One region of the Lysinibacillus sp. FSL M8-0134 genome, then DNA from elsewhere that is predicted to be linked to it. Evidence: riboswitches for the same ligand, from Rfam matches in the RefSeq annotation. Region 1 holds a riboswitch; each other region holds the start of a gene.
The links. A riboswitch is a leader RNA that binds a small molecule or an ion and turns the genes downstream of it on or off. The one in region 1 is predicted to bind thiamine pyrophosphate.
Positions count from the first base shown of each region.

Region 2: another riboswitch for thiamine pyrophosphate. It lies ahead of MKY49_RS11700 (ABC transporter substrate-binding protein); the one in region 1 lies ahead of thiT (energy-coupled thiamine transporter ThiT).
Region 3: another riboswitch for thiamine pyrophosphate. It lies ahead of thiW (energy coupling factor transporter S component ThiW); the one in region 1 lies ahead of thiT (energy-coupled thiamine transporter ThiT).
Region 4: another riboswitch for thiamine pyrophosphate. It lies ahead of thiC (phosphomethylpyrimidine synthase ThiC); the one in region 1 lies ahead of thiT (energy-coupled thiamine transporter ThiT).

Region 1 is NZ_JBBPAJ010000001.1:3,794,171-3,802,504, reverse strand. Features, by position in the region: gene MKY49_RS19420 (SGNH/GDSL hydrolase family protein) at 1-681, shown strand, start outside; gene MKY49_RS19415 (exonuclease SbcCD subunit D) at 819-1,976, shown strand; gene MKY49_RS19410 (SMC family ATPase) at 1,973-5,053, shown strand; gene MKY49_RS19405 (hypothetical protein) at 5,094-5,216, opposite strand; gene MKY49_RS19400 (DUF4870 domain-containing protein) at 5,272-5,595, opposite strand; TPP riboswitch at 5,723-5,830, shown strand; gene thiT (energy-coupled thiamine transporter ThiT) at 5,950-6,510, shown strand; gene map (type I methionyl aminopeptidase) at 6,792-7,547, shown strand; gene MKY49_RS19385 (hypothetical protein) at 7,576-8,289, opposite strand.
Region 2 is NZ_JBBPAJ010000001.1:2,297,652-2,305,985, forward strand. Features, by position in the region: gene MKY49_RS11670 (solute symporter family protein) at 1-491, shown strand, start outside; gene MKY49_RS11675 (hypothetical protein) at 587-763, shown strand; gene MKY49_RS11680 (TatD family hydrolase) at 811-1,560, opposite strand; gene MKY49_RS11685 (ABC transporter ATP-binding protein) at 1,550-2,299, opposite strand; gene MKY49_RS11690 (ABC transporter permease) at 2,274-3,047, opposite strand; gene MKY49_RS11695 (thiamine-binding protein) at 3,047-3,337, opposite strand; gene MKY49_RS11700 (ABC transporter substrate-binding protein) at 3,338-4,333, opposite strand; TPP riboswitch at 4,491-4,601, opposite strand; gene parC (DNA topoisomerase IV subunit A) at 4,730-7,159, opposite strand; gene parE (DNA topoisomerase IV subunit B) at 7,156-8,334, opposite strand, start outside.
Region 3 is NZ_JBBPAJ010000001.1:783,167-791,500, reverse strand. Features, by position in the region: gene MKY49_RS03850 (ABC transporter permease) at 1-407, shown strand, start outside; gene MKY49_RS03845 (ABC transporter permease) at 404-1,201, shown strand; gene MKY49_RS03840 (ABC transporter substrate-binding protein) at 1,198-2,271, shown strand; gene MKY49_RS03835 (MFS transporter) at 2,613-3,809, shown strand; TPP riboswitch at 3,875-3,982, shown strand; gene thiW (energy coupling factor transporter S component ThiW) at 4,075-4,575, shown strand; gene MKY49_RS03825 (VWA domain-containing protein) at 5,743-8,334, opposite strand, start outside; gene MKY49_RS03820 (vWA domain-containing protein) at 8,324-8,334, opposite strand, start outside.
Region 4 is NZ_JBBPAJ010000001.1:139,251-147,584, reverse strand. Features, by position in the region: gene MKY49_RS00750 (catalase) at 1-63, shown strand, start outside; gene thiC (phosphomethylpyrimidine synthase ThiC) at 182-1,960, opposite strand; TPP riboswitch at 2,101-2,215, opposite strand; gene MKY49_RS00740 (AEC family transporter) at 2,294-3,223, opposite strand; gene MKY49_RS00735 (methyl-accepting chemotaxis protein) at 3,329-5,431, opposite strand; gene MKY49_RS00730 (S-layer protein) at 5,685-7,319, shown strand; gene MKY49_RS00725 (bacterial transcriptional activator domain-containing protein) at 7,414-7,842, opposite strand; gene MKY49_RS00720 (peptidoglycan recognition protein family protein) at 8,070-8,334, opposite strand, start outside.

The DNA of each region.
Region 1 (8,334 bases):
GGCTTTACAACGGCCGATGTGCTAGAACGAATCCAATCTGAGGAATCCAAACACTTACTAGAAAATGCGACCCTTATTACAGTGTCAGCAGGGGCCAATGATTTATTACGCCTTGTTAAAGTGAACCCAACTGCTGGCACATTAGCATTTTCACAGCTTCAAACAGATTCCACTTTAAACTTGGCTAGAAAAAATATGATAACCATTTTAGATGAGTTAAATGAACTTGCGCCGAAAGCAAAGATTTTTGTAATGGGCTATTATTTTGCCTATCCATATGTTCATCCTACACAAAAAAAGGGAACGAACGAACAGCTAGTTAAATTAAATACGATTTTACAACAACAGGCAGAGGATGCAGGAGCGGTTTATGTAGATGTTTATGATCGCTTTGGATTGGATGCCATAAACTACTTACCAAATAGTGCAGATGTTCATCCAAACTTTGAAGGCTACCGTCAAATGGCTAATGCATTTTTACAGTCTTATAGTGGTAGTAATGCTTTGACGATCTCTTCATCCGAATTACCCAAGCCCAATCCTCTATCGTTTGAGGAAATTATAAAGCAACAATTATCAGCGAAATCCAAGGAACGGGAAACGACACAACGGCAGTCTACCCGTACAGCTTATGCTATTCAAGGATTTCCTGGCTATAAAGCTTTTATAGAAAACATTTAAATAATCGTTATTAAAGGGCATCTATTTAGATGCTTTTTTATATGAAATCCAATATTGGATAGAACTACTATACTGCTGAATACCACTAGATAGGCAGTAGTCATGCTAAAATATAAAGAAGATTAGGAGGGACTAGAATGAAGATATTTCATACAGCAGATTGGCATTTAGGGAAGCTTGTTCAAGGTGTTTATATGACAGAAGATCAACAATATATTCTGCAACAATTTATACAAGCGATAGATGATGAAAAACCAGATATAATTGTCATCGCAGGTGATCTATATGACCGTTCAATGCCCCCTATTGAGGCAGTCAATTTACTAAATGATGTATTAGCGAAAATAGTATTAGAGAAGCAGATTCCTGTTTTAGCAGTGGCGGGAAATCATGATAGTGCGGGTCGTTTAAATTTTGGGAGTCGATTGATGAGTGATAGTGGTTTATATATCAAGGGGCAATTTACGAAAGATCATGTCCCTATTATTTTGAATGATCAATATGGAGAGGTACATTTTCATCTTGTACCGTATGCTGAGCCCGCCTCAATTCGTCATATTTTTGAAGATGAAACGATTCGTTCTCATCAAGACGCTATGCAGAGAATTATAGATCATATTACTCAGGATATGGATGCGAGTAAGCGTCATATTTTTGTGGGACATGCTTTCGTCACAAAGTATGGTGAGGAAGAAGCCAATACCAGTGATTCAGAGCGTCCGCTTTCTATCGGGGGCTCAGATTGTGTGAATGCAGCTTTATTTAAACCTTTCCACTATACCGCTCTTGGACACTTACATAAGGCACATTTTGTCTTAAATGAAACGATCCGCTATGCAGGCTCTCCGTTAAAATATTCATTATCAGAGCACTTACATGAAAAAGGCTTTTTAATCATTGAATTAGATGAACACGGTAAAAGCATAGTAACCAAAAGAAAGCTCGTACCAAGAAGAAATTTACGAGTAGTAGAAGGTCAATTGGAGGATCTGTTAAAGCTACCACCGAGTGATGATTATGTCTTTGTCAGATTGACGGATACGACAACCGTCTCTTCACCGATGGAACGCATTCGTAGTGTTTTTCCCCATGCGATGCATGTAGAACGTAAGATACTACGACAAGAGTCACCACGTGAGTTACAAGTTGTAGAAACAGAAAAGCTAGAGGATATAGACTTGTTCCGTTCTTTCTTTACGAATATTATCGGCATCCAGCCAGATGAAGATACGGAACGCCTTTTTACCGAGATGTTACAGGAATTATTAGATGAGGAGCGAGAGACAGTAAAATGAAGCCATTAAAGTTAACGATTACTGCATTTGGTCCGTATAAAGATACTGAGGTGATTGATTTCCAAGAGCTTGGAGAACATCGTTTGTTTGCCATTTCCGGAAAAACAGGCGCTGGGAAAACAACCATTTTCGACGCTATTTGTTATGCGCTTTACGGATCAGGTAGTGGTGAGGATCGCCAGGATACGGCTTTACTGAGAAGCGGCTTTGCTCATGATGATGTCTATACAGCTGTAGAGCTCCTATTTGAAATGCATGGCAGAGTTTATCAAATAGTAAGACAGCCAGGTCATATTAAAGAAAAAAATAAAACGATCACAGGTAAGAAAATAGAATTAGCTGAAGTAAGAGAGGGAAAGCTCGATTATAGCATCGTAGAGAAACAACAAACGCTTGAAGTCGATAAAAAATTGTTGGAAATCATAGGTCTCACAAAAGATCAATTTAGCCAAATTGTAATGTTACCTCAAGGTGAATTTCGCAAGTTATTGACCTCTGACTCTACAAATAAGGAAGTTATTTTACGAAAAATCTTTAAAACAGATCGTTTTGGCGTCATGACAAAAAAACTGGATGCCAAACGGAAAGAGGCGGAGAAGGATTTTGAGCGTGCCAAGCAATTAAAGGAACATCTATTAGGTCAAATTGTTGGTGCCTTACCGCAACGTTCATCCTCTTTATTCACCTTGATTGCTGACAATACGGAAAATTTACATCAACTGACACAGGCACTTGAGGAGGAGTTTAGCTACTATAAGAAATGTATAGAGGAAGAACAGCAGCAATATGATGAAGCTTATAGTCTTCATCAAAAGGAGCAGGAATATTATCGACTAGCAAAAACAATAAATGAGCAGTTCGAAGAGCAAGCTAGTCGGCAGCAGAGACTGCAACTATTGTTAAAAGAACAGGATAGATACCGAGCAAAGGAGCAGGAGATTGTTTTAGCAGAACAAGCGGAGCGACTTGTGCCACTTGAACAACAATGTATTGATTTACGTGCTGAACTGAACTTAAAAGAACAAACATTTCAACAGGCTCAATTTAAACTTCAACAAACAAAAGAGCAGCTACAACGGGCACAAGAAAAATATCAGATTGAAGAGGCGAAAGAGCCTGAACGTCAACAGATGTTGCAGCAGGAATTGCAATTACAGACTTTATTGCCTAAATTTGAAGCCTATGAAAACAATGTGCAGCAGCTGCAAATAGCAGAACAATATGTCGAAACAGCAAAACAGGCAGTAGCTGATAATCTTATGTTATTGGAGAAAGAACAAGGGCAGTTACAGCAATTTTCTCAAACGATGGAACAATATGAAAAACAGGTTGAGCCATATGAAAGCTACTTAGAGCAGTTACCGAAACTTCGTGAGCAGGTAGCATTAATAAAACAAGTAGACAAATACAAAGGGGCTGTAGAGTTAGCTAAGCAGGACGTAGCCACTTCTGACATTCACTATCAGGAGAGTAAAAAGGCTCTACAATTATTAGAGCAGCGTTGGTTGACAAGTCAGGCTAGTATTTTGGCTGAACAGTTGAAGGACGGGGAACCTTGCCCTGTATGTGGCAGTTTGACACACCAGAAAACACATAATGAGCAACAGGAAATGATAGAGCTCTCTGAAGTCGAAGTGTTAAGGGCTAAGGCTTCTTTAGATGAGCGTAAGTACCTAGAAAAAGAAGCGCTCTTGTCATCTGCGCAACAGCTTTATCAAGAAACCTGTCAGCAACTAGAAGAGCAGCACATTACACAGCAAGACCATGCACAGCTCATCTCTACATTAAACAACATAGAGCAAGAGATTGCGACATTAAAAATTGTTCATCATCAATTAGCAGATATGCGATTAAAACTTAAGCAGCAACGTGAGAGAATAGAGCAGCTACGAACTAAACAGATGAACTTAGAGCAATATTTAGCTGAGCAGTTGAAAGAAATGACAAGACTGCAAGCAGTTCTTGAAGAACAGCTTAAACATATGCCAAACCATTTACCAACCTTGCAGCAATTACAGCAACAGCTTACAGATATCAGTAAACAAAAAATGGATTTGCAAAAAAGATGGCAAGAGAGTCAAGACGAATTGCATAGAGCGAAGGAAGCAACAAGTAATGCAAAATTGACGATGGAAATAGCCAAACAAACTTTTGAAGAATTACAACTCAAAATGAATGAAAAACGTCAGCAATTCTCAGCAAGCATGCAGGAGATAGGCTTTGACAGCTACGAGGAATATACAGCTGCCAAACGGAGTTTATTGCAAATAGAGACCCTTCGAAAAGCTTGTAGTGACTATGCTTTACAGGTACACACATTGCAAATCCAAATTACTGAAGGGGCTATGTATCTTCAAGGAAAAGAGCAACAAGATTTAGTGTCCATGGAAGCCAAAGTAGAACAACTTCGTATATCTTATGAGGAAGCATTTAAACGTTTACAACAGTTGAGAGGTTTTGCTCAAGCTTGCCAAGGTTTTATTGAAAGAGTAGAAGAAATAGCGAGGGAGCTTCATTTACTTGAGCAAGAAGCGGGAAGAGTAAAGGAGCTCTATGGATTATTAAACGGCCAAAATTCGAAAAAGCTATCTTTTGAGCGCTATATTCAAATTAATTACTTAGACCAAATTACTGAAGCTGCCAATATTCGCCTTTATCATTTATCAAATGGTCAATTTGAGCTCAGACGTTCAGATAGATTGGAAAAGCATGCGAAACAAAGCGGACTAGGTCTTGATGTCTACGATGCTTATACCGATCAACTACGAGATGTCAAAACATTATCGGGAGGCGAAAAATTTAATGCCTCATTAAGCCTTGCCTTAGGAATGGCAGATGTAATTCAAAGCTTCCAAGGTAATATTCATATTGAAACGATGTTTATTGATGAGGGCTTTGGTTCGCTTGATGAGGAATCATTAAATAAAGCAATCGATACATTAATTGATTTACAGGATTCTGGTCGCATGATTGGCGTAATCTCTCATGTGCCTGAATTAAAATCTGCAATGCCAGCGGTTTTACATGTAGAAAAGACATTAAATGGCCATAGTCAGACATACTTTGAAGTGAAATAAGTGAAAGGCGTATTTCCGAAATAGGGAATACGCCTTTGTTTTATTTTTTTCGAGAAGTGGCTGTAGGAGTTGTTCCTTTTTTTGCAGCCATTACTTTTTTGACGATAGGAATAACAATAGGTGCCAATTTTACAGCAGTTTTCACAACGTTTGATACTTTCATTAAAAAACAGCTCCTTTTACAATTATTACTACCTGTTTCGCTTAAAATTGAAACATTAACGGATTACTCGAACAGCCTGAATAATATTCCATATGACAATACCAAGTGAGACAATGGCATAAACGGCAAATGAAACTAACCAAACAACCATCACAGTATTATTACTTGACGTTGGATCTAATCTTAATGTAGAAAAAACAAAGACAATAAAAAATAGGATGCCAAAAACAAAAGGAATTAAATGAGAGACAAGTGCACGAATTGAATGTCTTTTTACATCACTATCTTTCGTTACAAAGTAAACAATTAATGGGACGATAAAAGGGGCGAAGAAAATACTAAGATAACTAAAGGCAGATAAAATTTTTTGGTTCTCCATAGTTGTACCTCCTTTTTTAATATTTACGCATGAAAAACGGCAAAGTTTCAAAAAAATAATGTATGGAAAAGGTTGTAATCATCCAATCCTTTGCGTACAATGGGATTGTTCAAATAAATTCAGATGTAACGACCACAAGGGGAGCTGATGATGTCAGCTGAGACTGGGCACGTAATGCCTTGACTCTTTGAACCTGTAAGTTAACACTTGCGTAGGGATGTGGATAGAAACCGACACTTGTACGATGTCAGGCTCTGTCCTGGCATCGTTTTTTCATTCTTTAGGAATAAAAAAGATGTCTGCATTTCTATTCCTGCTCTTGTATCCTACATCGGAACAAAGGAGAGAATATGTATGGACAAAAAAAGACTATTAATGCTTGTGGAGATTGCGATATTTGCAGCGATTGGCCTTGTGCTCGATCAAGTATCCTTTAAAGTATGGGCACAAGGTGGCTCTGTTAGTCTTGTCATGGTGCCTATTATGTTAATTGCATTTCGTTGGGGCTTAGTTGCTGGGCTAACAACGGGATTACTTGTGGGTGTTATGCAAACCATGTTTGGTGCTTATATTGTGCACTGGCTTCAAGGATTATTGGATTATGGTGTTGCCTTTACAGTTGTAGGATTAGCAGCGGTTGTACGTGGACCTGTGTTGGATGCTGCAAAAAATATGAACAAAACGAAAATGGCACTTTACATTATCGTAGGTACTGTTTTTGCAGGCTTTTTACGATACGCAGCACATACAATTGCTGGAGCTGTATTTTTTGCAGAGTATGCGGGTGATCAAAATGCATGGATCTATTCTATCATTTATAATGGTACATATATGTTGCCAGCAACCATTTTAACGGCAATTGTAGGCGTGCTTTTATTCACAGCCGCTCCACAATTAATGCAAAGAAAAGCATAATAAAAGTTTCCTCAAATGATTTATTGTAAAAGGGTATAAAAGCTTTTCGTTCTATACTACTTGATGATATTCGCTTTCGCACAGAATCATTAGCAAAATTATCAACTTTTTTCAACAACAAGCAAGTCCCTTCACTCATGTGAAGGGACTTTTGGTCATGAATAGCTCGTTTAGCACTTTGCATTGTAGGAAAGCATACAATATTTAAAGCGTTTATCGTTATACGCATAAAAAGTTATGTTATATTAAAGAATAGATATTAGATGAAAGGGACGTTATACATGATTGTAAAAACGCAAGAAGAGATTGAAGCTTTTAAAAAAATTGGACGCATTTGTGCCGAAATTCGTGAAGCCATGAAAGCAGCAACAAAACCAGGTGTTACAACACTTGAGCTAGATGAAATTGCTGGCCGCATGTTTGCAGAGGCTGGTGCTATTTCTGGACCTAAGGGGGAATATGATTTCCCAGGATATACATGTATTAGTGTCAATGAAGAAGTGGCACATGGTATTCCAGGAAAACGTGTTATTCAAGAAGGGGATATTGTGAATATCGATGTTTCTGGGTCATTAAATGGATACTTTGCAGATACTGGCATTTCATTTGTTGTTGGTGAGGGTTATGAGGACAAAGAAAAACTATGCCGAGTTGCTAAAAGTGCTTTTGATCGAGCAATGACAAAGGTTAAAGCTGGGTCTAAATTAAATCAAATAGGTAAAGCGGTTGAACGAGAGGCGAATGCTAATGGTTTAACTGTTATTATGAATTTAACAGGACATGGCTTAGGTCAATCTTTACATGATGAGCCTAATCATATTTTAAATTATTATGATGCATGGGATTCTACGATTATGAAAGAAGGAATGGTGCTTGCTGTTGAGCCATTTATCTCAGCAAAAGCAGAGCATATTGTAGAAGCTGGTGATGGTTGGACATTTGTTACACCTGATAAATCGCTTGTAGCTCAAATTGAACATTCAGTTATTGTCACTAAAGATAAACCAATTATTTTAACTTCCTTAGATGAAGAATAGGATATAATTTAAAATCCTGCTAACCAATTTATTTTTGGTGGGCAGGATTTTTTTTAATAAATAAAATACCAACAAAGAGAACACCACATAAAAATAAGGCGGCAGTTGTTACAAGAAGCTCATCAAAACCATTATGTAAAGCGATTCCTAAATAAGCCCAAATAAAAACACTCGGATACATGGTATCAAAGTGATGAAAGCGGATATGTAGTGCAATAGCTCCACCAAGTGTCAGTAAAATTACTGCCCAAAGAGGAGTGCTAAGACCAAAGCCGTTCCAACCATAAGCCGTTAACGTAAAGCTACTATTCGTAATCAAGATAAATGTCATCCATGCAAAATAAATGGAGAAAGGAATACGACCTGACAACGCTTTGTCGTGAAGAGAGTACGTATTATACAACATAAATAAGTACAAGACCAAAAGCAAGGTGATGCCAAGAGAAACAATAAATAACTCATGATGCCATACATATATCGTTAAGGCTTGCAAAATATTTATGCAACTAAAGAGAGCAGACTGTTTCATAGATGTCTTTTTAATGTTCACCAATAACCAATAGCCAATTAATAAATAAATGACAATCCATATTGCATGACTAATATCAACTGGTGCAAATACTACAGAAAACCGATTAGAAATTTCTAGAGAAGATTGACCGTTTATTTTCATGAAAAAGGATAAAAAGGTTAGGATGAATGAGACAAGATAAGAGATTGTCATCAAGATAAACCGAGGCATGATTTCCTCTCCCTTCGTGTTTAGATTGTATAGGGAAAAGACAAA
Region 2 (8,334 bases), 1.5 Mb from region 1:
TTTATGGACAAATTATTAAAAAGGGTAAAATTACAGAAAAAGAGCAAGTTCTTGCAGCTCGTATTGGTTCGATTACAATTGCTGTTATTTCTATCCTATTAGCGCTTGGTGCACAAACATTAAACGTTGCATTCTTAGTATCTCTAGCATTCTGTATTGCAGGATCTGCTAACCTTCCAGTTATCATTTACACAATTTATTGGAAACGCTTTAATACAGCTGGTGCTGTAACAGCGATGTTAACAGGTTTAATTTCAGCATTAGTATTAGTAGCTATTTCACCAAACGTGTGGAATCCAGTTGAAGGTAAGGCAATTTTCGTTGGTGAACCATTAATCATGTTAACGAATCCTGCTTTAATTTCTGTACCACTTGGTTTCCTTGGTGGCTTTATTGGCACATTACTATCTAAAGAAAGTGATGAGTCGAAATATCGTGAAGTAGACGTGAAAGCTAACACAGGTATTTCTGTACAGGACGTATCTCACTAATACCATGAGAACCTCGTAAGTATCTTGCTTACGAGGTTTTACTTTTTCTCCCCTATTCGCTACTATAATGTTAGAAAGGATTGGAGGGTAAATGTATGTCACAATCTAAAGCTAAAAAGCAACGAATGCATGTTAAACGGACAGTAGGCAAGGATGTTGAAAAAAATCGACAATCGATCTCCTTTAGTACACATGAACGTGTAACAAAAACAAAGAATGAAAAATTAGAGCATGATTACTCAAAACATAAAAAGCAGTATAAGGACGACTAATTCGTACCCTATACTGCTTTTTTCTTAACTTTAATGCAGAAGAACTATTAAAGCTGATAGAAGTTCTTAGTATTTTCACTAATGATTTTAGCCGCTTCCTGTGTTGACAGCCCCTTAATATGCGCGATCACCTCAATCGTCGAATGCATCATCCACGGAGATGTTCGCTTATTCGTAAATGGACCTTCAAACGGCCAAGGACCGTCTGTTTCTACCATCATGAGTTCAATAGGGTACGTTTCAATCAACTGTTGAATTTCTTTTTCATACAAACAATCAGGGGTGATGGAAATAAAATAACCATGCTGAATCATGCGTTTCACTACAGTTTCATCCCCTTTAAACCAATGAAAATGAGCTTGATGAAACTGATGCTTTTCAAGCAAATCACATACGATGGCAGCGTCCTCATAGACAGCATGTAAGATAATCGGCTTGCTAAGTTCCTTTGCCAAAACAATAAAACGCTCTAATAGCACCACGTAAGGACGGTCATCAATAGCATGTTCTTGCCTTAAATAATAAGGAAGGCCAACCTCTCCAACAGCGACCATTTCATCTGCATGACAACGAATCCAATCAAATAGTGCATCCTCTTCACATTGACTTGGTAAAGACTGTTCAGGATGAAAGCCAAAAGCTACCTTAACTTGAGGATAGCTGTTTGATAAATGCAATGTCCTTTGGCATGATGTCAAATGCATGCTAACCGCAATGACAAAATCGGCATCTTCTAGCAAAGTTGGAATCTCCTCATCTTTATACTGATCTAAATGAATATGAGCATCAATCAGCATGCATATCACCCTTTTCTTCTTGTAAATACATAAATAATTGTTGCTTTAAGGCTGTAAATGCAGCAGAATGACGAATTTCCTCTCGGCGAGGTCTAGCAAACGGTACGATCATTTCCTTTTTAACCGTTGCAGGCCTTTTCGTTAAGACTAATATTCGATCTGCCAAAAAGAGAGCCTCTTCTATACTATGCGTAACAAATAGAATAGATTTCCGGTACTCTTCCCAGATAGATAAAAGCCATGCCTGCATTTCCAATCTCGTAAATTCGTCTAGCGCCGAAAAGGGTTCATCTAAGCATAAAATGGGCTTATCACTAACTAAGGCACGTATGAAGGAGACTCGCTGCTGCATGCCGCCTGACAGTTCATTTGGATAGGCATCGATAAAGGACCCAAGACCAACCTTTTCTAGCCATTCCTTGGCACGTTCGACGTTTGGTTTACGCTGTAATTCCTCCACGATGGTAACGTTCTCTAAGATGGTACGCCAAGGCAATAGACAAGGCTGCTGGGGCATATAGCCAATCGTCCCTCTCTTTTGCTGTAAATCCTCTCCATTTAATAAAATGGCCCCATGATCGATTGAAGAGACACCACCTATTAATTGAAACAACGTACTTTTACCACTTCCTGAAGGTCCCACAATAGCTACAAACTCGCCATCCTTAACCTCAAAGGACAGATCTTCAAGGACTTGCAGGGCATCAAAGGATTTACTGATGTTTTGAATGCTGAGCATGGTTACCTCTCCCCTTCACCATGATTTTTTCTATAAATCGTATACTGCTAAACAACAGTAAGCTTAACAAAACAATGGCAAAAATCGCGACAAATACACGATCCGTGCGAAAGGAGGATTGAGCTAAGGTCATATATACGCCAATACCCTTTTTCGCACCAAGCCACTCTGCAATGACAGCACCCATGACACTGTATGTAGCAGCGATTTTAACGCCTGAAAATATAGCAGGATATGCATGCGGCCATTCCAATTTCCAAAAAGTTTGCGAAGTTGTCGCACCAATCATCGCAAAATAGTGCTTTAATTCAGGTGAAGTTTGACGAAATCCGTCCATGGCCGCAATGACTATCGGGAAAAAGCACACAAGGCAAATAATAATGAGCTTTGGTAATAAGCCAAAGCCAAACCATATTATGAGGAGCGGTGCTAAGACAAGTATTGGGATATTTTGCGACATGATCAAAATCGGATAAAACAACTCCCGAATAAACGAAAATCGATGCAACACAATAGCTACCGTTAAACCACAAACAATACCAATAGCAAGGCCTAATATGGCCAATTGCACCGTAGCCAAAGCATGTGGTAAAAAGGTTGGATACGACTGAAAGCCTTCCATCAGAATACGACTTGGTGCAGGTAGAAGCCAATGGGGAACTTCAGCCACATGCACGACTAGTTCCCAGATGAATAAGAGGAAGGCGATAAAGATGATCGTCCTTCCCTTTTGAAACGCTTGTTTCATTACTGATATTTCTCCGTTAATGTATCCATGGTAATACCAGTTGGCTGATAGAGTATTTTCACTTGTGTAATCACATTAATAGCACCAAGCTCTATCATCTTGTCATTCATTTTCTCAATAAGTTGAAGCAATGTTGACAGCTCACCTTCCATCGTCGTTTCTAGCGGATGTACTTCATATTTCACACCAGATGCATCAATCACAGCAATGGCTGCATCCACATAAGGAATGACATCCTCATATTTCTCTGTTTTCGGGATAATTTGGACACTGATTAATGAATTTGCCATTTATTTGGCCTCCTTTTTAGGTAAGAAATCATTCGTAAAGGCTTGCTTTGCATCAAACTCGCCCTCTAATACCTTGTTGCTAGACATCCAATTAGCATAGTTTTCCCATACAGAAAGCTTTTGCTCTCCCCATTGCTTCGCATCGTCCTGATATTTATCAGCTAACCATTCTTGACTTTTATGCACTAAATCTTTATCTAAGTCAGGTGCCGCTTCTAGCAAAATATCTGCAGCCTCACTCGGATGCTCGATTGCGTATTCATAACCTTTAGAAGCAGCTGCAACAAAGGCTTTTACAACATCAGGATTGTCCTTTATCATTTTTTCATTAGTAGCCAATACAGGCGTATAATAATCCAACTGATCACTATAATCCGTTAAATACAACATATTAATCTTTTCCCCACGAAGCTCTGCCTCAATACCTGTCCATGCATAATAAATCCACGCAAAATCAATATCTTTTTCCATCATCGTGAAGAAATCTAAATCACCTGCATTGACAATATCTAATTGATTAATATCGGCATTTTCTGTTTGCATTAACGATTGGAGTACCGCTTGCTCTAGTGGGGCTCCCCAACCGCCATAAGTTTTACCTTCGAAATCCTTTGGTGAGGTAATCCCTTTAGAAGCAATCGAAGCAAAGCCCGATGTATTATGCTGAATGATGGCGGCAATCGAAACAAGTGGTACATCCTGGACACGTGCCTGTGTGATGCCTTCCTGATAGCTTACCCCAAATTCTGCCTTACCAGAAGCTACAAGCTGATCTGCTCCCGCTTCCCCTGGCATCATAATATCAACATCTAAGCCTTGTTCCTCAAAATAACCAAGCTTTTTCGCGACATACAGCCCTGTATGATTTGTATTCGGAGTCCAATCCAGTACTACTGACACCTTTTTTAGCTTATCAGTTGCCTGCTTGTCCTCCTTGTCACTACAGCCCACTAATGTTACAAGTGCAGCCAATAGAATAAATAACCATTTTTTCATGCTAGGTCCTCCCAGTTTGTAATATGAAAGTGTTCATAAAGGAATGCGTGTCACCAGAAAGAAAGCGTAAATACGATGGGCAAGAGGTGTTTGAAAATATAAAAAAACGCCTAGGATTCCTCCCAGACGTAAATTGCAATCAATCTTCAAAACTTTGCTTTTTTGAATAGATGTTCCCTACGCTGGTACGAGCCAAATCAGGTTCAAAGGGTCAGCGTCTATCGGACACAATCTCAGCTAGCAACTACTAGCCCCCCTACATTCTTTCGCTATGAACTTTTCGTTGATTATTATACCCATAGTTACTCTTAAAAGACAAGGTACTAATTTGGTTTAACCGTTTTACACCAAAAAAAGCCCAGCTCACAAAAGAGACTGGGCGTTAAAAAAGCTTGGTTATTGTTCCTTTTTGGTCGTTAGAACATGGGAAATAGCCCCATCTGTTGCGATATCCACTTTAAACGATCCATTGGAATGGCGATCAGCACGAGTCAATGCTTGGACATCTAACACCTCTTGCACGCCTTTTTCTGTTTCAATAACAATCTGCTCCTCATCTGTTGCTTGAATAACGGCCACAATGCGGTGCGGATTTGCTTTTAATTCTGTTAATACTTTTAGACCACGTTTTGCACGACTGGCTACTTCAACCTCTGCGACATTCATTTTCTTAACAGCCCCACGCTGTGTCACAATGACAACATATTGCGTTTGATCAGGTTGTAGCACATTCACACCGACTAAGGCTTCCCCATCTTTTAGCGTAATGCCCTTTACTCCGCCTGTTTTTACACCTGTTACTGGTAATTCCTCCATTGGGAAACGAATTGAATAAGCCGTATCTGTTGTTAACATCAATTCCACGTCATCCGTCACAAACGCTGCATAGATCATGGCATCGCCAGCCTTCACATTCATCGTTTTAATTGGTTTTGAATAACGTGTCACCGCGTAATCGGCAAGTGGAGAGCGTTTAATTTGACCATCCTTTGTCGCAGTGAAGATGTACGTATTTGGTTGATCAAATGTTTCAAAGCCATATACAGCGATAATTGACTCATCTTCACCCGTTGGCACGATACTTGAAATATGCTGACCAAGATCCTTCCAGCGAATATCTGGCAGCTCATGAACAGGCTGATAAATATAATTGCCTCGATTTGTAAATAGGAGTAAATGGTGCTGTGTATTTAAGGTTGCTTCATACAATAAGTAATCCGAATCCTTCATCGCAAAATCCTGACCATTCGAGGCGGCATGTGAACGTGTCGAAGTACGTTTAATATAGCCATCCTTCGTTACGGTTACGACAACCTCTTCACTTGGTACAAGAACATCTAAGGTAATTTTAATCTCTTCAATTTCTTGCTCAATTCTTGAGCGACGAGGCTCTGTAAAGCGTTTCTTAATATCAAGCAATTCTTGTTTAATGACACGTACAAGCTTTGCCTCACTTTGTAAAATCCCCTCTAGCTTAGCAATCAACCTATTTAGCTCGTCCTGTTCTTGTCGAAGCTCTGTAATGTCTGTATTGGTTAAACGGTATAATTGCAAGCTGACAATCGCCTCTGCCTGTACCTCTGTAAAATCAAACTTCGCCTGTAAATTAAGCTTGGCATCCTTTTTATCATTAGAAGAACGGATTGTTGCAATCACTTCATCTAAAATGGAAAGGGCTTTAATTAACCCATCCACGATATGGGAACGATCCTTCGCCTTTTGTAAATCGTAAATGGAACGGTTCGTGACTACTTCTTTTTGATGGGCAATATAGGCATCCAATAATAATGGTAAGGTCATCATTGTTGGACGACGATTATGAATGGCAATCATATTAAAATTATAAGCTACCTGTAAATCCGTTGTTTTAAATAAGTATTGGAGAATTCCTTGTCCTGGTACATCCTTTTTCAGTTCAATGACAACACGTAAGCCAGTTCTATCAGATTCATCACGAATTTCCGCAATCCCCTCAAGACGTTTATCTACGCGTTGCTCATCAATTTTTTTCACAAGATTCGCCTTATTGACATCGTATGGTAATTCTGTGATAACAATTTGCTCTTTACCACCCTTAATAGGCTCCACAACCGCTTGTGCACGGACAATAATTTTACCGCGACCCGTTTCATATGCTTTTTTAATGCCGTCAACGCCTTGGATAATACCACCTGTTGGGAAATCTGGCCCTTTAATGACCGTCATTAATTCATCCACTGTCGCAGTAGGCTTATCTAAGCGCATTAATACGGCATCTAGCACTTCATCTAAAGCATGTGGCGGAATATCTGTCGCATACCCCGCCGAAATCCCTGTAGACCCATTCACTAGTAAGTTAGGGAAACGTGCTGGTAAAACAGTTGGCTCCATATCCTGGTCATCAAAGTTCGGTACAAACTCAACTGTTTTCTTGCCGATATCTCGTAGCATTTCACCAGCAATCGCAGATAATCGTGCCTCCGTATAACGCATGGCAGCTGGTGGATCTCCATCGACCGAACCATTGTTCCCATGCATCTCAATAAGCATATGACGTGCTTTCCAGTCCTGACTCATACGCACCATCGCTTCATAGACAGAGCTATCTCCGTGTGGATGGTAATTACCGATTACATTACCGACTGTTTTCGCAGATTTTCGGAACGGCTTATCATGGGTATTTCCTTCTGTAAACATCGCATATAAAATACGGCGCTGTACTGGTTTAAGACCGTCACGTGCATCAGGCAACGCGCGGTCTTGAATAATATATTTACTATAGCGACCAAAGCGGTCACCCATTACTTCTTCTAAAGGTAAATCTTGAAACTTTTCCGTACTACTCATGCTTGGTCCTCCTCTTGTTGGATGAATTCATTCTCTAAAATATTGGCATCATCCTCCATACCGAAGTCTACATTGGCTTCGATCCATTTACGACGGGGTTCTACCTTATCACCCATTAACGTCGTGACACGTCTCTCTGCACGTGCACCATCCTCGATTGTGACACGAATTAATGTCCGTGTCTCAGGGTTCATCGTTGTATCCCAAAGCTGGTCTGCATTCATCTCTCCAAGACCTTTATAACGCTGTAATATGTAACCCTTTCCAACTTTTTTGATGGCCTTTTGTAGATCGCTTTCTGTCCAAGCATATTCAATGACTTCTTTTTTTCCAGTACCCTTAGAAACTTTATAAAGTGGTGGTAGCGCGATATAGACTTTTCCTGCTTCAATAAGTGGGCGCATATATCGATAGAAGAACGTTAATAGCAATACTTGAATATGAGCTCCGTCCGTATCAGCATCGGTCATGATTACTACTTTATTATAAGCGGAATCTTCTACAGCAAAGTCTGTACCAACACCTGCGCCAATCGCATGGATAATCGTTGAGATTTCTTCATTTTTCATAATATCCTGTAGCTTGGCTTTTTCCGTGTTAATGACTTTCCCGCGCAGTGGCAGAATCGCTTGGAATGTACGGTCGCGCCCTTGTTTCGCAGAGCCCCCAGCAGAATCACCTTCGACTAAGTATAATTCATTTTTTGCGGCATTCCGAGACTGTGCAGGCGTTAGTTTACCAGACAGAATGGTACTACCTTTTTTGTTTTTCTTGCCGTTTCGTGCATCTTCACGCGCTTTACGAGCAGCTTCACGTACTTGCTGCGCACGAATGGCTTTACGCACAAGAGAAGCTGATAACTCCGCATTTTCCTCTAGTACATACAAAATTTGCTCAGACACTACACTATCTACTGCAGAACGAGCCTCACTTGTCCCAAGCTTGCCCTTTGTTTGTCCTTCAAATTGCAATAAATGCTCCGGAATACGAACAGAGACGATGGCCGCTAAGCCTTCACGAATATCAGTCCCCTCAAGGTTTTTATCCTTATCCTTTAACAAGCCAATTTTTCGTGCATATTCATTAAATACACGCGTTAATGCTGCTTTCGCACCTGTTTCATGTGTTCCACCGTCACGTGTACGAACATTATTAACAAAGGATAAAATCGTTTC
Region 3 (8,334 bases), 3.0 Mb from region 1:
TCTTTACGGATATTAGCTTTGTCTTTGTGTCAGTCTATATTTTTATTCCATTTATGATTTTACCGATCTTCAACTCGCTAGATCGTTTAAACCCAACACTTATTTATGCATCCCGTGATTTAGGAGCATCTGCCTTTACTACCTTCCGTCGTGTTGTTTTACCACTGACAATGGATGGCGTTAAATCTGGGATTCAAGTCGTCTTTATTCCTGCTCTATCACTGTTCATGATTACGCGATTAATTGCTGGGAACCGTGTTATTACACTTGGTACAGCGATTGAACAGCAATTCCTTGTGACACAAAATTGGGGCATGGGTTCAACTATTGCTGTGTTTTTAATTTTATTCATGGTAATCATTATGCTAATTACGGGACAAAAAGATAAAGGAGGTCGCGTACGATGAACAAACTATCTACATCAGCCAAAGTCTATTTAACGATTGTTTTTATCGTTCTGTATGCACCAATCTTCTATTTAATCTTTTACTCATTCAATAGTGGCGGTTCCATGAATAATTTCGAATCCTTTACATTAGAGCATTATCAGGCTGTTTTTGAGGATTCACGTCTACTCGTTATTTTAATTAATACTGTAATTGTTGCATTACTTTCTGCTTTAATTTCTACTATTATTGGGACGCTCGGGGCCATTGGTATTGTCACAGTCAAAGACTCAAAAATGCGCAATACTTTACTATCGTTAAACAATGTCTTAATTGTCAGCCCAGACGTTATTATCGGGGCAAGCTTCTTAATTTTATTTACAATGGTTGGCATTAAATTAGGTTTTGCTTCTGTTTTATTAGCACATGTCGCATTTAGTGTACCGATTGTTGTATTAATGGTTCTACCTAAACTACTTGAAATGAATAAATCATTAATTGATGCAGCATTAGATTTAGGGGCAACAAAAAAGGATGTCATGATGCGTGTTATTTTACCTTATATTCAACCAGGTATTTTTGCAGGCTTTTTCCTAGCTCTTACTTATTCATTAGATGATTTTGCCGTGACATTTTTCGTTACTGGTAATGGCTTCAGTACATTATCGGTTGAAATCTACTCAATGGCGCGTGCAGGAATTTCTCTAACGGTTAATGCTATTTCTGGTTTAGTATTCTTTGTTACTGTTTTAATCGTCGTAGGGTATTATTTCATTACAAGTCGTACAAGTAAAAGAATGGAGGGGCAACGATGAAGTCTTTAATTCAAGCAACCATCGCCATTCTTGTTGTTTCAGCCCTTTTATTCTATGCGGCGGACGCCTTAAGTGCAGGTGGCGGTAAAAGTGGAAAAAACACTTTAACGATCTTTAACTGGGGAGAATATATCGACCCTGACCTATTAAAGCAATTTGAAAAAGAAACAGGTATTCATGTCATCTATGAAACGTTCGACTCCAATGAGGCCATGATGACAAAAATTCAACAGGGCGGAACAGCTTACGATATTGCTGTCCCTTCTGAATATATGATTGAAAAAATGAAGGAAGAAAATTTATTGATTCCTTTAGATAAAACGAAAATCCCTAACTTAAAAAATATCGATCCTTACTTCTTAGATTTACCATTCGATGATGACAATAAATATTCCGTTCCTTATTTTTGGGGAACAGTAGGCATTGTTTATAATCCGAGTCTTGTTGGTAATTTAGATTTCTCTTCTTGGGAAGATTTATGGGATCCTTCATTAAAGCGTAAAGTCTTTTTAGTAGACGGTGCTCGTGAAGTCATTGGAATGGGCTTAAACAGTCTAGGCTATTCACTGAACTCATTAGATAATCACGAACTACGTGAAGCGACTGATAAGTTAATCACACTAGCACCCAATGTAAAAGCCATTATTGGTGATGAAATTACACCATTAATGATCAATAATGAGGCATCTGTAGCCCTCACTTGGTCTGGGCAAGCAGCCGATATGATGTATGAAAATGAGGAACTAGATTTTGCTGTACCTGACGAAGGTTCGAATTTATGGTTCGATAATATGGTTATTCCCAAAACATCGAAAAATATCGATGGTGCCCATGCCTTTATCAACTTTATGCTAAGTGCTGAATCTGGTGCTCAAAATGCCGATTATGTGGGCTATTCTACGCCTAATATTGCAGCGATGGACTTAATGGATGAAGAAGTTGTTTCTGATGAACGCTATTACCCTTCAGAGGAACAACGAGAAACATTAGAGGTCTATAAAAACTTAGGGCCAGACTATTTAGGAAAATATAATGAATTGTTTTTAGAATTTAAAATGAGTATACGATAATTTAAACTAGCGAATTGGTTCACACACCAATTCGCTAGTTTTTATCTGCATGCATATTCATTATAGTTAAAAAACAATTCAGTTCTTTCTGTCACAGAAACTTTAGTATATGACCACATTTTCACATACCCCTTCTATCATGCAATTGTCAAATGAATAATTTATTATTTAAAACTTAGAAATATAGCATCACATGTCATCTTAAATAACCTAAGAAGAAAACTTTTGTGGAAAACCATTCTAAATATCGAACCACTTCAATAATCTTAACTAATAGCCAAGCGATAATTCTTTATGATAGACTGTACTATATTTGATTACAAAAAAAGGGGGTTTATTCGATGACCCAGCAGAAGTCCAATAAGGCGGCTTTGTATATTTTAATGTTTAACATGTTTATCGCAATGGGGAGTATTGGGATTATTATTCCTGTCATGCCTGAGTACTTAAAAATATTCGGTGCAGCAGGACAAGTTCTAGGTATGCTTATTGCAACGTTCGCCTTAGCTCAATTCGTATTTTCTCCAATTGCTGGGAATCTTTCGGATCAGTATGGTCGAAAAAATTTAATTATTTTCGGTCTTATCGTGACAGGTCTTGCACAAATCGGCTTTGGCCTTGCTACAGACGTATGGATGCTCTTTCTAGCACGCTTTTTAGGTGGTCTTGGTTCTGCATTTGTTGCACCTCCTATTATGGCTTTTGTAGCCGACGTCACAACCTATGAAGAACGTGGGAAAGGAATGGGTATGTTAGGTGCTGCTATGTCTCTTGGTTTTATGATAGGACCTGGTATTGGTGGCTTTTTGGCAAAGGTAAGCTTACACTTCCCATTTTTCACAGCTGGAGCTGCTGCCATTGTAGCATCTATTTTATCTTACTTTTTATTACCTTCTACCAAACCAAACACTGCTCAGCAGAAACAAAAGCAAGACAATCTGGCGAAGCAAATGGCTCGTTCCATACATATGCCTTATTTTGTTATGCTCATAATTATGCTCGTGTTCTCGTTCGGCATTGCTAATTTCCAAACGACTTTGTCCTTATTCGTGACAGAAAAGTTTAATTACACACCCGTAGATATCGCGATTATTTTAGTTGTCGGTGGTGCTTTTGGGGTCGTTGTACAAATGTTTATTATTACACCACTATTTAATCGTTTTGGTGAAATGAAAGTCGTATTAGTCAATTTATTTATTGCATCCGTTGCTATTTTCTTAATATTATTCGTTTCTGGGTTTGCCCTTATATTAGTTGTAGCAACTATTTTCTCTACAGCAACAACACTAATTCGACCAGCTGTTAATACGCTAATCTCAAAGCTTGCAGAGAAAGAACAGGGATTTGCTGCAGGCTTGAATAATGCTTATATGAGTCTTGGTAATATGATTGGACCAGCATTAGCAGGTCTATTATTCGACTGGAATATGAACAGCCCGTATATTTTTGGCTCCATCATATTATTAGCATGTTTCTTCCTTGCGCTTGTCTGGACATTGAAAAAAGCACCTCATTTAATGCATCCAGATACAAAGTAGTCTGAAAAATCATTGACTATTTTTAGCAGTATGTTACATTAATGTTGGTCAACTAATTAAATAAAATTAACCACTAGGGGAGTCTTTAAAAGGCTGAGACGTATATGTTTAGATACGGACCCTTTGAACCTGATCTAGTTCATACTAGCGGAGGGAAGTGGCGCTACTTGCTATTATCATTGTATACGCGAGGCCGCTTCCTATTGTTTTTAGGTAGCGGCCTTTTTATTTCCCTAGTGAAACTTTATCAAAAGGAGTGAACTTGATGTCAATTCGTAAATTAACGGTCATGGCTTTATTAGTAGCTATTGCCGTAGCAGGCTCTACCTTTGTCTCCATCCCGACAGGAATTGCACGTGCCTTTCCCATCCAGCATGCAATTAACGTGGTAGGTGCAATTCTATTAGGGCCAGTTCCTACAGTCCTAATTGCCTTTGTTACTGCCATCATTCGAATCCTTACAGGGACAGGATCATTATTAGCGATCCCTGGCAGTGTTATTGGCGCATTATGTGCTGCTCTCGCTTATAAATACAGCAGTAAAATGTGGTTAGCTGGCATTGGCGAAATCATTGGAACAGGAATTCTTGCTTCACTGATTGCTGTACCTTATGCAAAGTTACTAATGGGGACCTCCGTAGCTGCCTTATTCTTCATGCCAGCCTTTTTAACATCCAGTACTATAGGTGCTCTTTTAGGCGTAGTGATTGCTAACAGTTTGCGGAAGACCGTCCTAGTAAAGAGCTTTAATTCTTCACTTTATTGAGTGAACGGGTTCTGTGTTTTTATATAGTATTAGATGGAGAAATTTAATTATATCTGATGATAACTTTGTTTGTTCTTTTAGAGCGAGGACATTTGCTTTTGGAGCGCTTACCTGTCTCCTTGGAGCGCTTTCCCTCATATTTGGAGCGCTTTCCTTTACTTTTGGAGCGGATACTCCAACCCTTGGAACGCTTCTCCTTCCTTTTGGAGCGGATACAACACCCTTGAAGCGCTTTCCCTTACTTTTGGAGCGGATACAACACTCTTTGGAGCGCTTCCCTTCACTTTATGAGCGGATACACCACTTTTTGGAGCGCTTTCCTTTACTTTTGGAGCGGATACTCCAACCCTTAGAGCGCTTTCCCTTACTTTTCGAGCGGATACACCACTCCTTGGAGCGCTTCTCCTTACTTTCGAGCGGAGACCTGTCTCCTTGGAGCGCTTTCCCTTACTTTTCGAGCGGATACACCACTCCTTGGAGCGCTTTCCCTTACTTTTGGAGCGGATACATCACTTCTTGGAGCGCTTTCCCTTACTTTTGGAGCGGATACAACACTCCTTGGAGCTCTTTCCCTTACTTTTGGAGCGAATACACCACTCCTTGGAGCGCTTTCCCTTACTTTTCGAGCGGTTACCTGTCTCCTTGCAGCACTTTCCTTCACTTTATGAGCGGAGACCTGTCTCCTTGGAGCGCTTTCTTTACTTTTCGAGCGGTTACCTGTCTCCTTGCAGCGCTTCCCTTCACTTTATGAGCGGATACACCACTTTTTGGAGCGCTTTCCTTTACTTTTGGAGCGGATACACCACTCCTTGGAGCGCTTCTCCTTACTTTCGAGCGGAGACCTGTCTCCTTGGAGCGCTTTCCCTTACTTTTCGAGCGGATACACCACTCCTTGGAGCGCTTTCCCTTACTTTTGGAGCGGATACATCACTTCTTGGAGCGCTTTCCCTTACTTTTCGAGCGGATACAACACCCCTTGGAGCGCTTTCCCCCACTTTTCGAGCGAGGATCCCCCTTCTTGGAGCGTTTTCCTCAACTCTATAAGCAGTTACACTTCTTTGCAGTGCACTCACCCTCACCGCTCAATCGAGGACTACTTTTTCATTCACCTCAAAGAATATAAAAAAGCAGTACAAAACTGTTTCGTTTTGTACTGCTTCTACTATATTACGATCTTTTTTTCATACCCTTTAATAATTGGGCAACATTGGTGTCTTCTGCCTGTACAGGTTTTTCCTCAACGAGCTGTTCTTTTTTCTTCGGTTTTGTGAGGAAGCTCCAGCCAAAACGCCTTATTGTAATATCAATAAAGAATAGTAGCATGCCTGCTAGGAGAAGCCATGAGGCAATGTTTTGACGGTCCGCTCCTTTTTTTGCAAAGTCACGGAAAACTTCTTGTGGTTCCTTTAAGACAGATCCACCAGTTTGTTTGGTTAATTCTTCTACTAAATGTTCATTTACAGGAAGTAGTTCATATTCAGCACTATAAGGAACGCTTAGTCCTGCTTGATATATGGCCTGCTTTTCATCAGCTATACGGAAGAAAATTAATCCTGGTTCAGCCTGTACAGTAGCTCGAACTTGAGAGGTCGAAATGGTTTCAAGTTGTGTTTCTAGCTCTTCACCTGCTTCATTAACTGCTACAATATCTAAAAATGCTGCTTCATTTGTAGGATCTGTAATCATAAAGGAACCATCTGTTTCCAATCTCACATCGTAGGCAACATCATTATAACTAGGAAGCATTTGTGAAATAAGTGTTTGCCAAAATGTCCCCCAATCCTGCCATCTTGCCCAATCTCCTGTCCATTTTCCGGTAGAATCGGATGTAAAGGCGAATGTTTTACCTAGACCGTATTGCCACTGTGCTAACACAGGATCTTCCTTCTCACTTTCTGCAATGACGGTAGCTCCTTGTTTAGCTGTTGTCCCAATATATGCATTCATTTGAGGGACACCATTAGCAAACAGTGTATTCCAACCTGCCGCATTATAGATTGCTGGATAAAATGGGTTATCCTCAATATAGGTACGGGAAATCATAGCTGTTTCACGAGATAAAATAGAAGGAATGGTTTGCTCATCAATAACATCGTAGAAACGACCACTGCCCATGTCACTTAGCGCTTCTAGTAAGTTTGCGTCGGCATCTTGACCAATCGCAACAGTCGATAATGTAATACCGTTCTCTTTCCCATCAGCAATTAAATCTTCATAATTCCCTGACTGTGATTGCCCATCTGTTAAGAGAATAATATGCTTACGTTGCAGCTTTAGATCTGCAAGATTTTCATAGGCTTTTGCAAGTGAACTATAAATCTCTGTTCCACCACCTGGTGTAACGGATAAAATCGTATCTACAGCTTCTTCTTTACTACTCAGAGGCGCTGTCTCTATAATCTCCCATGGCCGATCATCAAAGGCGATAAATCCTAATGTATCTTCATCGCGCAACATTTCTACTGAACGTGCAGCAGCTTCCTTAGCAAGCTCGAGCTTGGACCCAGACATACTGCCAGAACGATCGAGTACAATGACTAATCCTAATGAAGGTAGTTGCTCTTTTCCCTTTATTTCCATTTCTACAGGTAATAAAGTTTCAATTGGCGTTTTGAAATAGCCCCCTAAACCAAAACTGTTTTCCCCTCCAACCATGGTGAAACCTACACCAAAGTTTTTGACAGCTTGCTCAATAACACTCATTTTTGCCTCACCTACTAAATGGCCAGGAACATTGTCAAAAATGATTGCATTATATTGCAAATAGCTGGACAGTTCATTTGGTAAACTTTTAGGCTCGATAACATCAAAGGCTATGGATTGACTACCAAGTGCTGCTGCGATAGGTGAGGCTGTTTCGTAACCATTGACAATGAGTAAATGTGGTTCACTTTGCACCATTGTGACACTTGTTAACTTATTGTTTTCAAAAATAGCATCCTGTCCTACTTGTACAACAGCCTCATATTTTACTAGTCCTTCAGCAGTCGCTGCGTGCTTATAGGTAAACATATTCGTACCTTCATTAAGCTCAATAGACTCACGATGAATAAGCTCATCATTTTCATATAATAGCAGCTCACCTTTACCTGCTGCTGTTGCATAAATCTCTGTCACTAATTGTTGCTGCTCCCCTACATAAGCAACTTGAGGGGATACAAAGCTTTTTAGCGAAACATCATGCACAACAGGCTGACTAAAAGGTACAACATCTACACTAATGTTAGAGTCTTTTAACCTTGTAGCGAATTCTAAGACATCTCCTTTTGTCTCATTAGCATCAGTTAATAGCACAAAACGAGTTGCTTTTTTTGGATTAACAATACCGGTTGCCAGTTGGAGACTTTGTTCAATATTCGTTTGATCGGTTGCTTTTATTTCAGTAAGCTTCGGTACTTCCTTTAGCGTTTTTGATAATATGGCTTCTGTTTGTAAAGTGGAAGAAAAAGAATACACCCCTGCAAGCTGTTGATCCTTTTTCGATTGTAGGCTTTCCTGTATAAACTGAACCATCTCATCTTCTGTACCATTCATAGAAGCAGAACGGTCTATTAAATACACAATTTGTTCTTCTTTTATGGGCAATAATAGATAGGGACCAGCTAACGCAAAAACTAAGCACCCTACTGCGATTATGCGAATAGCAAGCACAACAACATGACTCTTTTTTAGTCGCTGCCTTTCACGAAAATAAGTCCATCCAAAATAGAAGAACAATGGAAGTAATAGCAACAATACTAATGGCCAATCAATTCGTAA
Region 4 (8,334 bases), 3.7 Mb from region 1:
GGTCTTTCATTAGAAGGTATGGATCTTACAAACCCATATGTAAAACAACCAACAAACGTTTAATATTCCACTTATTATTGATATCCAAATCCAATTTTTACTCCATGTGAATTTTTCACTCACATGGAGTTTTTTAATCACAAAAGGCTTGTGTCGATACTACAACACAAGCCTTTTTACATTATTGATAAATCTGACTACCCGCTTTTTTAAATTCCTCTGCCTTTTCCTTCATACCTCGATGGATCGCTTCTGTCGTATTCAAGTCTTTTTCTTTAGCATAATTTCGAATATCTTGTGAAATTCGCATACTACAGAACTTAGGACCACACATAGAGCAAAAGTGTGCTGTTTTTGCTCCTTCTGCTGGCAAAGTCTCATCATGATACTCCACCGCTCTTTCTGGATCGAGAGATAGATTGAATTGATCACGCCAGCGGAATTCAAAACGTGCTTTTGATAGTGCATCATCTCGGCGTTGTGCACCAGGATGCCCCTTCGCTAAATCTGCCGCATGTGCCGCTATTTTATACGTAATTACTCCCACTCGAACATCCTCGCGATTAGGTAATCCAAGGTGCTCCTTTGGTGTCACATAGCAGAGCATTGCTGTCCCAAACCAGCCAATCATCGCTGCCCCAATAGCCGATGTAATGTGGTCATAGCCTGGAGCAATATCCGTTGTAAGTGGACCTAACGTATAAAAAGGCGCCTCCTTACAAACTTCTAATTGCTTGTCCATGTTTTCTTTAATCAGATGCATCGGTACATGACCTGGCCCCTCCACCATCACTTGAACATCATGTTTCCACGCAATCTGTGTTAGTTCACCTAGTGTTTCAAGCTCTGCAAATTGGGCTTCATCATTGGCGTCTGCAATTGAACCTGGACGTAGGCCATCACCTAAAGAAAAAGCAACATCATAAGTCTTCATAATTTCACAGATTTCCTCAAAATGAGTATAAAGGAAATTCTCTTGATGATGATATAAACACCACTGTGCCATAATAGAACCACCACGAGATACAATTCCCGTTACACGATTAGCTGTAAGGGGAACATAGCGTAATAGTACACCTGCATGAATCGTGAAATAATCTACACCCTGCTCGGCTTGCTCAATAAGCGTATCACGGTAAACTTCCCACGTTAAATCCTCTGCTACGCCATTTACCTTTTCCAATGCTTGATAAATTGGCACTGTCCCCACTGGTACCGCTGCATTTCGAATAATCCATTCTCTCGTTGTATGAATATGCTTACCTGTTGAAAGATCCATAATATTATCAGCACCCCAGCGTGTTGCCCATGTCATTTTTTCAACCTCTTCTGCTATAGAAGACGATACCGCGGAATTCCCAATATTGGCATTGATTTTCACATGGAAGTTACGACCGATGATCATTGGCTCCGCCTCTGGATGATTAATATTAGAAGGCATAATAGCGCGCCCAGCTGCAATTTCAGATCGGACAAATTCTGGATCCATATTTTCACGTATCGCTACAAACTCCATTTCAGGTGTAATAATCCCCTGTCTTGCATAATGCAGCTGCGTTACATTTCTCCCTTTTTTTGCTCGTAAAGGCTTTCTTGCCAATTCAGGAAAGACATTTTCATGATTACGCGGATCATCTGCACGACGAAAACCATTATCCTCCGGTTTTATAGAGCGGCCCTCATATGCTTCTACATCTCCTCGCTCTTGAATCCATCCACTTCGTAAGGCAGGTAAACCTTTTGTAATATCTACTTGATAAGATGGATCTGTATAGGGACCACTCGTATCATATACTCGAATAGGGGCGTTTTCTTCATTTCCAAAGCTTCCTGTTGTCGGACTTAATGCAATTTCTCGCATTGGTACTAAAATATCCGGACGGGAACCTTCAACATACACCTTTTTGCTTCCTTCAAAGCTAGACATAATCGTAATGTTCTTTTCACTAATTGCTGACATGAGCTACTTCTCTCCCTTAAATGTTTTTTGTTACAAGGACCGGATCTAGCTCACCCTAACAAATAAATAAAGGCCGAATCCAAAATAATTATTTGGATCCGGCCACGAATGTAAAGGTTGAAATTGCATACACATACTATGCAATAGTTTCTTAACTTTCCCACGCTGGTATGAGCCAGATCAGGTCCAAAGGGTCAAGAAACCTCTAAGCGTTTCCCTCTCAGCCTGACTCATCAGACTCCCCTAGTTAATACTATTTAGTTTGATGCTAGTGTAGCAGATATTACTATGAGATGGAAGTTTTCCATTCATTATTTTTTAATATTCTATTGATTAAGCAAATAATACGTCCGCAAGATAAATCACTATTGTTACCGTTATACAGCTGACAATAGTTGAAAATAAAACAGTTTGGGCAGCTGTTGCCGATTCCACATCGTATTCCAATGCTAGACTAGAGCTATTGCGGGATGTCGGGAAAGCACTGGCTATAAATAGTGATTGAGCGACAACTCCATCTAACCCCAATAAAAAAATAATGGCTAAAGCTACGGCTGGTCCGACAATTAAACGTGTGAAGCAGCTGACGAAAACCGTTTTATTAAACATAGATTTGATTTCAAGCTGCGATAATTGCGCACCTAACGTGATTAGTGCCACAGCAATAAAGCCATCTGCTACATGGTCTATTGGTATTTTAATAAACTGTGGAATACCGATATTAAAATAGTTCATGGCTACACCAATAATCAACGCATGAATGATGGGCATTTTAAAAAAATCTTTAATAATCGTCATTCCTGATTTGGTAGAGGAAATTAAATTATACAAACCATATGTATAAGTTGTCATATTTTGAAAGATTACAAGGATGACCTGAATCGCTACACCAATAGGTTGTGTTACAAAAATCATTTGAGCTACCGGAATGCCATAGTTCCCAGAGTTAATGAGCACAACACTATTTTTAAAAACTGCTGCCTCTGTTTTAACTAAACCAAGCCACTTCGCAAAAAGGTGACTGAGTAGCATTTGGCTCCCAATAAAAAGCACAATAAACAATCCGACCTCTGCCAGTACAGACAGCTCTACACTCGTCTCATATAAATTTACAAAAACAGCTGCTGGCATAAAGCAATATGTAATAAGCTGAGACAACGCTTTTAAATTAAAGCGAAATCTCTTTTGTAAGATAGCACCTACTATAAGTAACACTAAAATAGGTGCAACAATTTGAAAGAAAATCATTCCGAGATACATCATTTCGATGACCCCCTTCCCTTCTTTTATAGTAGTGCCGAATTTCTACTAGGTCAATGTCTCTTCCAATAAAAAAAGACTGCCTATTTGTTTAGGCAGCCCTTCATTTTACGCTAATTTAAAACGATTCACGACTTCTTGCAGTTCATTGGAAATATCGTTCATATTTTGTATAGACTCGGCTACTTTTTGTAACTCTGCTTGTTGATCCATTGCAGATGCACTTACTTGTTCAGCTGAGGCAGCCGTTTCCTCTGAAATTGCTGATATGCTTTGGATGGCCATAATCGCTTGATTTTTATGCTCTAACATACTCGATAGCTTACTCATTAATTCACTAATAGAGGCTGCAATTGAACGTGACAAATCACTGTTATCTTTAAATGCCAGTTGTGTACTTTGTACGGATTCATTTTGAGATTGCATTAAATCCGCATTAGATGCAATGACAGCAACTGTTTGCTGTGAATTTTCAAGGATGCTTTCTACTGTATTCTTAATAATTTCTGTTTCACTTTTAGATTGCTCGGCTAACTTTCTTACTTCCTCTGCAACGACAGCAAATCCTTTACCATGTTCACCAGCACGTGCTGCCTCAATACTTGCATTTAAAGCTAATAGATTAGTTTGCTCAGTAATGCTTTGGATCGAAGCAATGATATGATTAATATTCGCAATGTGAGAGGCTAATGATTCGATTTGTTGTTGAATACGACCGTTCATCTCATTTGTCTCTATATTACGTTCACGTAAGCTTTCAACCTCGTACAATCCCTTTTCTGTTGTTTCGTTCGTTTTATGAGAGAGTTCATCCATTTCATTAGAAAGAGCTGTAATGGCATCAATCTGTTCAGATAAATCCATGATTCGATAATTCGTTTCTTCCGTATCCTCAGATTGCTTCGATGCGCCTTGTGCAATTTCATTGATGGCAACAGACACCTCTTGACTAGACGCTACAATTTCATTAAAGGCCTCATGTACTTGATTGGACGATTGGTTTAATAATGTAGTAGAGTTCAATACGGTTTGAATCGCACCATTGGTTTTATCTAGCATATTATTGTAAGCTAATGCAACTGCCCCAATTTCATCAGCCTTAATATACTTCTCATCCACCTTTTGGGTTAAATCTCCCTCTGCTGCCGTTTCGATAGATGTACGTAAAAACTTGAGTGGCTTTAGCTGTTTATAGATGAATAACACACTTGCAGCTGTCATTAAAATTACCATAATAATGGAGGCAATAATCGTAAATACGAATACGTGATTATATGTCTCTAGTATTTTTGATTCGGGTAACACGACTTGAACTGTCCATGTTTCATCAATATCCTCTAATATCATTGGAGCAAAGACATTATAAGCCCTTTCCTTTAGCTGATTAGAATCAATGTACATATTTGTTAGCTCGCCATTTTCCATTGTCTTACTTATACTTTTCCAAGTCGGATCCTCTTGCATATTGCGACCATCTAGCTCTTTACCAAAGCTATTGGCTGTCAGTATACCTTTATTCGTAATAATGGCTGCGTAACCACCTTCTGGTGCAACCGATTCTGTTAGTTCATTTAAAAAATCTATAGAAACATCTGCTGTCAGTACACCAAAGAATGAACCAGAAGCATTGACTAATGGCACCGAAATGGTTGTCATTAAAACGGTTTGTCCGTTTACATTATAATCATACGGTTCAGTCAAAACTGCGCGTCCCTCTTCTTTTGGTATCCAATACCATTCAGAAACACTTTTATCATCGACACCTTCAATAAGAGCTGTCGTAATGTCATTACCATTTTTACTTAAATAAGGGCCAAATCGATTTTTGGAATCCACTAAAGTAGCTTCATCATTCGGCTTCAGCATAATAGAATTTTGCTCAAAGACAGCTCCAACCCCAAGTAAATCATCGTTATTAGCTAAATTACTTTTCATCATGTCTAGGATGCCCTGAGCTGATAATGTATTATTTTTCTCCATGCTTTCAATAATGCGCTTTGTCGTATGTAATGTTGTATTGGCTTTCTTAAAACGCTCACTCATAATAGCTGCTGAAGATTCAGCCGTTTGCAATGTTCCATGCTCTGCGTCTTCAACACTTTGTTTTTTTATAATAATGCCCGTGGTCACTGTATAGGATAAAAATAATACTAAAAATAATCCTATAATTAAGGAAGATAGTTTTAATGCAATACCCCTCGATTTTTTCACCACTAACACCCCTTTTTTATAATAATGATAAAGGATGGAAGATAGTATCACAATAAAATATTTATCGAATAAAGTAGAAATTTTACATAATAATAGAGAGAAATACCGGTATTTCGCCAATAACTCATTTTACAAAGGAAAGGACTTATGACTTATTTGAATAGAGCTTCATAGTATAACATCCTCCCCCGATTCTAAATTATAGAAAAATATGATATATTAACTAATAAATAACCTGATTGGAGTGACTTACATGAAAAATAAAGCGCTATCAACATTAATGGCCACGGCTATTACAGCGACGCTAGTAATACCAGTGTCTTCCGCAAGTGCCGCTACACCTTTAAACCAAGTAAATTCCTATGAAACTCAAGTAGCAGCAACAAAAAAAGTCATTGGTGAATCTGTGACTATCCGAAATCTAACAAAAGATACGGTCATCACATCAAACGGTACATTTAGAGTCCATAAAGATTTAAAATCTCTTTTTCAAACTTCTAACAAAACAGCTTTAACAAACGCCCGAGCTACTATTGTCGTAAAAAACGGCCAAATTACGGACGTTACAGCTTTAACATTAAACAAAGCAGGGACAAGCAAAAAATCTGTCTATTTCGACGGTGGTGACGCAGATATCTCTGGAGACCTCACTGTAAATGCAGACTATGTAAAGATTCAAGACGTTAGTGTTGATGGTCAGTTGATCATTACAAACAGAGTAAAAAAGGCCATAACGCTCGATGAAGTCGAAGTGGGTGATACAATTACGCTAAAACCAATTGTCACAAAAAAGGTAAATTGGTTATATGTAACGTTAAGAGATATGAAATCAGCTGATATTAATTTAGCGCGTACTAAAGTTAATGTATCTTCTGATCAAACACTTTCAAAAGTGGATGTAGTAGGGAAAGTTACTTCTTTTGAGGTAATGTCTAATGTAGAAAAACTTACAATTAATGTAGACAAAGATTTCAACCTGTACGGTGAAGGAAAAATTGATCAAATCGTTGTAAAAGGCGGTACTAAAGTAGCGTTAGATTCAGGACATCAAGTAGGGAACGTACAAGTAGACAATAAAAATGTTTCGGTTACTCTTCCTATTATAGATAAAAAAGAGCTTAATACACTACTAGCATCACCACCGTATGTACATGTATCTGTAAACGGCTATGATATTTTAACAACAGACAAATGGACAACACAGGCTGAGCGAAACGCATTTGATTCAGCAGTAGCAAGCGCAAGAGCTGTAGCAAACAACAACAGTGCCTCCCAAGAACAAGTGAAAAATGCCATCAGTCAATACAAAAATGCCCTAGCTGTTTATCAAGCTGCTCAAAAAAGCGGAACAAAATATGGCTATGGCGATAAAGCTTCACTACAATCTTTAATCAATTCTGTTCAATACGTTACGGTTTCTTGGGATGGCTCGAATGTGCCATATAATACCCCATGGACTACACAAACAGAAAGAAACGCAATAGAGTCTGCTGTATCATCGGCTCAATCAGTTGTTAATAATTATTATGCAACTCAAACGGATATAGCTAATGCTATCAATAATTTAAACAATGCTATTTGGACTTATAAGAGTGCTCATAAGTATGGGAATAATGGGTATGTGGATAAAACTAATTTACAAACACTCATTGCAACTGCTAATAACAGCAAAGTATTGACTTCTTCATATGATGGGTATGATATTCATCACTCCCAGCAGTGGACAATCCCATCTGATTTGCTATATTTACAAAGTTATATTGACCTAGCACAATCAGTTATTAACAGTTATAACCCAACTCAAAGTGAAGTTACAAATGCTTATGATAATCTTTTCAACGCAATTAACAATTACAACTATGCTAAGAAGGATGGTTTACAATACTAACAGAAAGGACTCTGCTTAATACAGAGTCCTTTCCCATGTTTAAAATATACTAGTTAAAAGCATCCACCTGCGACGTATTAGCCTTTTTCCACCTCTAATACCATTCCTCAATTTCCTCACTTGGCTCCACTGCCAAATGCTCCTGAAGGGCCTTTTTTAATAGCCAGTATAGCTCCTCAACAGCAGCTCCGTTATTTAATAGATCATATAGCTTCATCAAGGTGAAATAGTTTTCCTCCTCATCAGAAAACAATAATTGAACTTTTTCCTGCACCTTTATGACAGCAAGATAATTTTCATTTTTTATGTAAAACTCACTTAACTGATGGGCATAGTGTAACCACAGACGTCTTAAGCGTTCTCTTTCACCTTCTGCCCTTAAATAATCACAATCACCTAAATAATCACCGGTGTACATTTGGAAAACCTTTTCGTGCTCATCCACTGTTGTTTGTTCGATTGGCGGCAATGTCTTGAAGTTAGAGAGCCACTGTTCTACATTTACGGCAACATTTTCTACCAATAATTTATAGCCAGAATTCAGTAATGGTCTAGAAATTTGTACGCCCTTCTAGCCTGTGGTTTGATTTCTAAATCAGAATTAGTCTTTCTATCTACTAAATAAACCAAGAAAAACTAGGCTCGCAAAGAAACCTAGTCTTTCTTGGTTTGTTTAAGGATTAAGACATTTGACAAGATTACATAAATTAGCTTACTACATTGTTCTGAACAATTCCTGAACAACCGATTTCACTCAGTTAAGTCAGCCACTACCTCAGTTATCTTTGAAAGTTGTGCGACTTTTATTTTCTTCTCCGCTACTTTTGCTTCCGTTTTGCTTATAAATTTTCCGGCCTTAATTCTCCATTTGTCATTTAATTGTTCAATATAGGCATTCCAGCCAAAGCGGTACTTTAACACATCATGCGCATTTTCAGCTGCTTGTTGAGTTTCATATAGGCCTGTTACGACAAAATACTTCGTAGTAGCATTTACGGCATTTCTCTTCCTCACA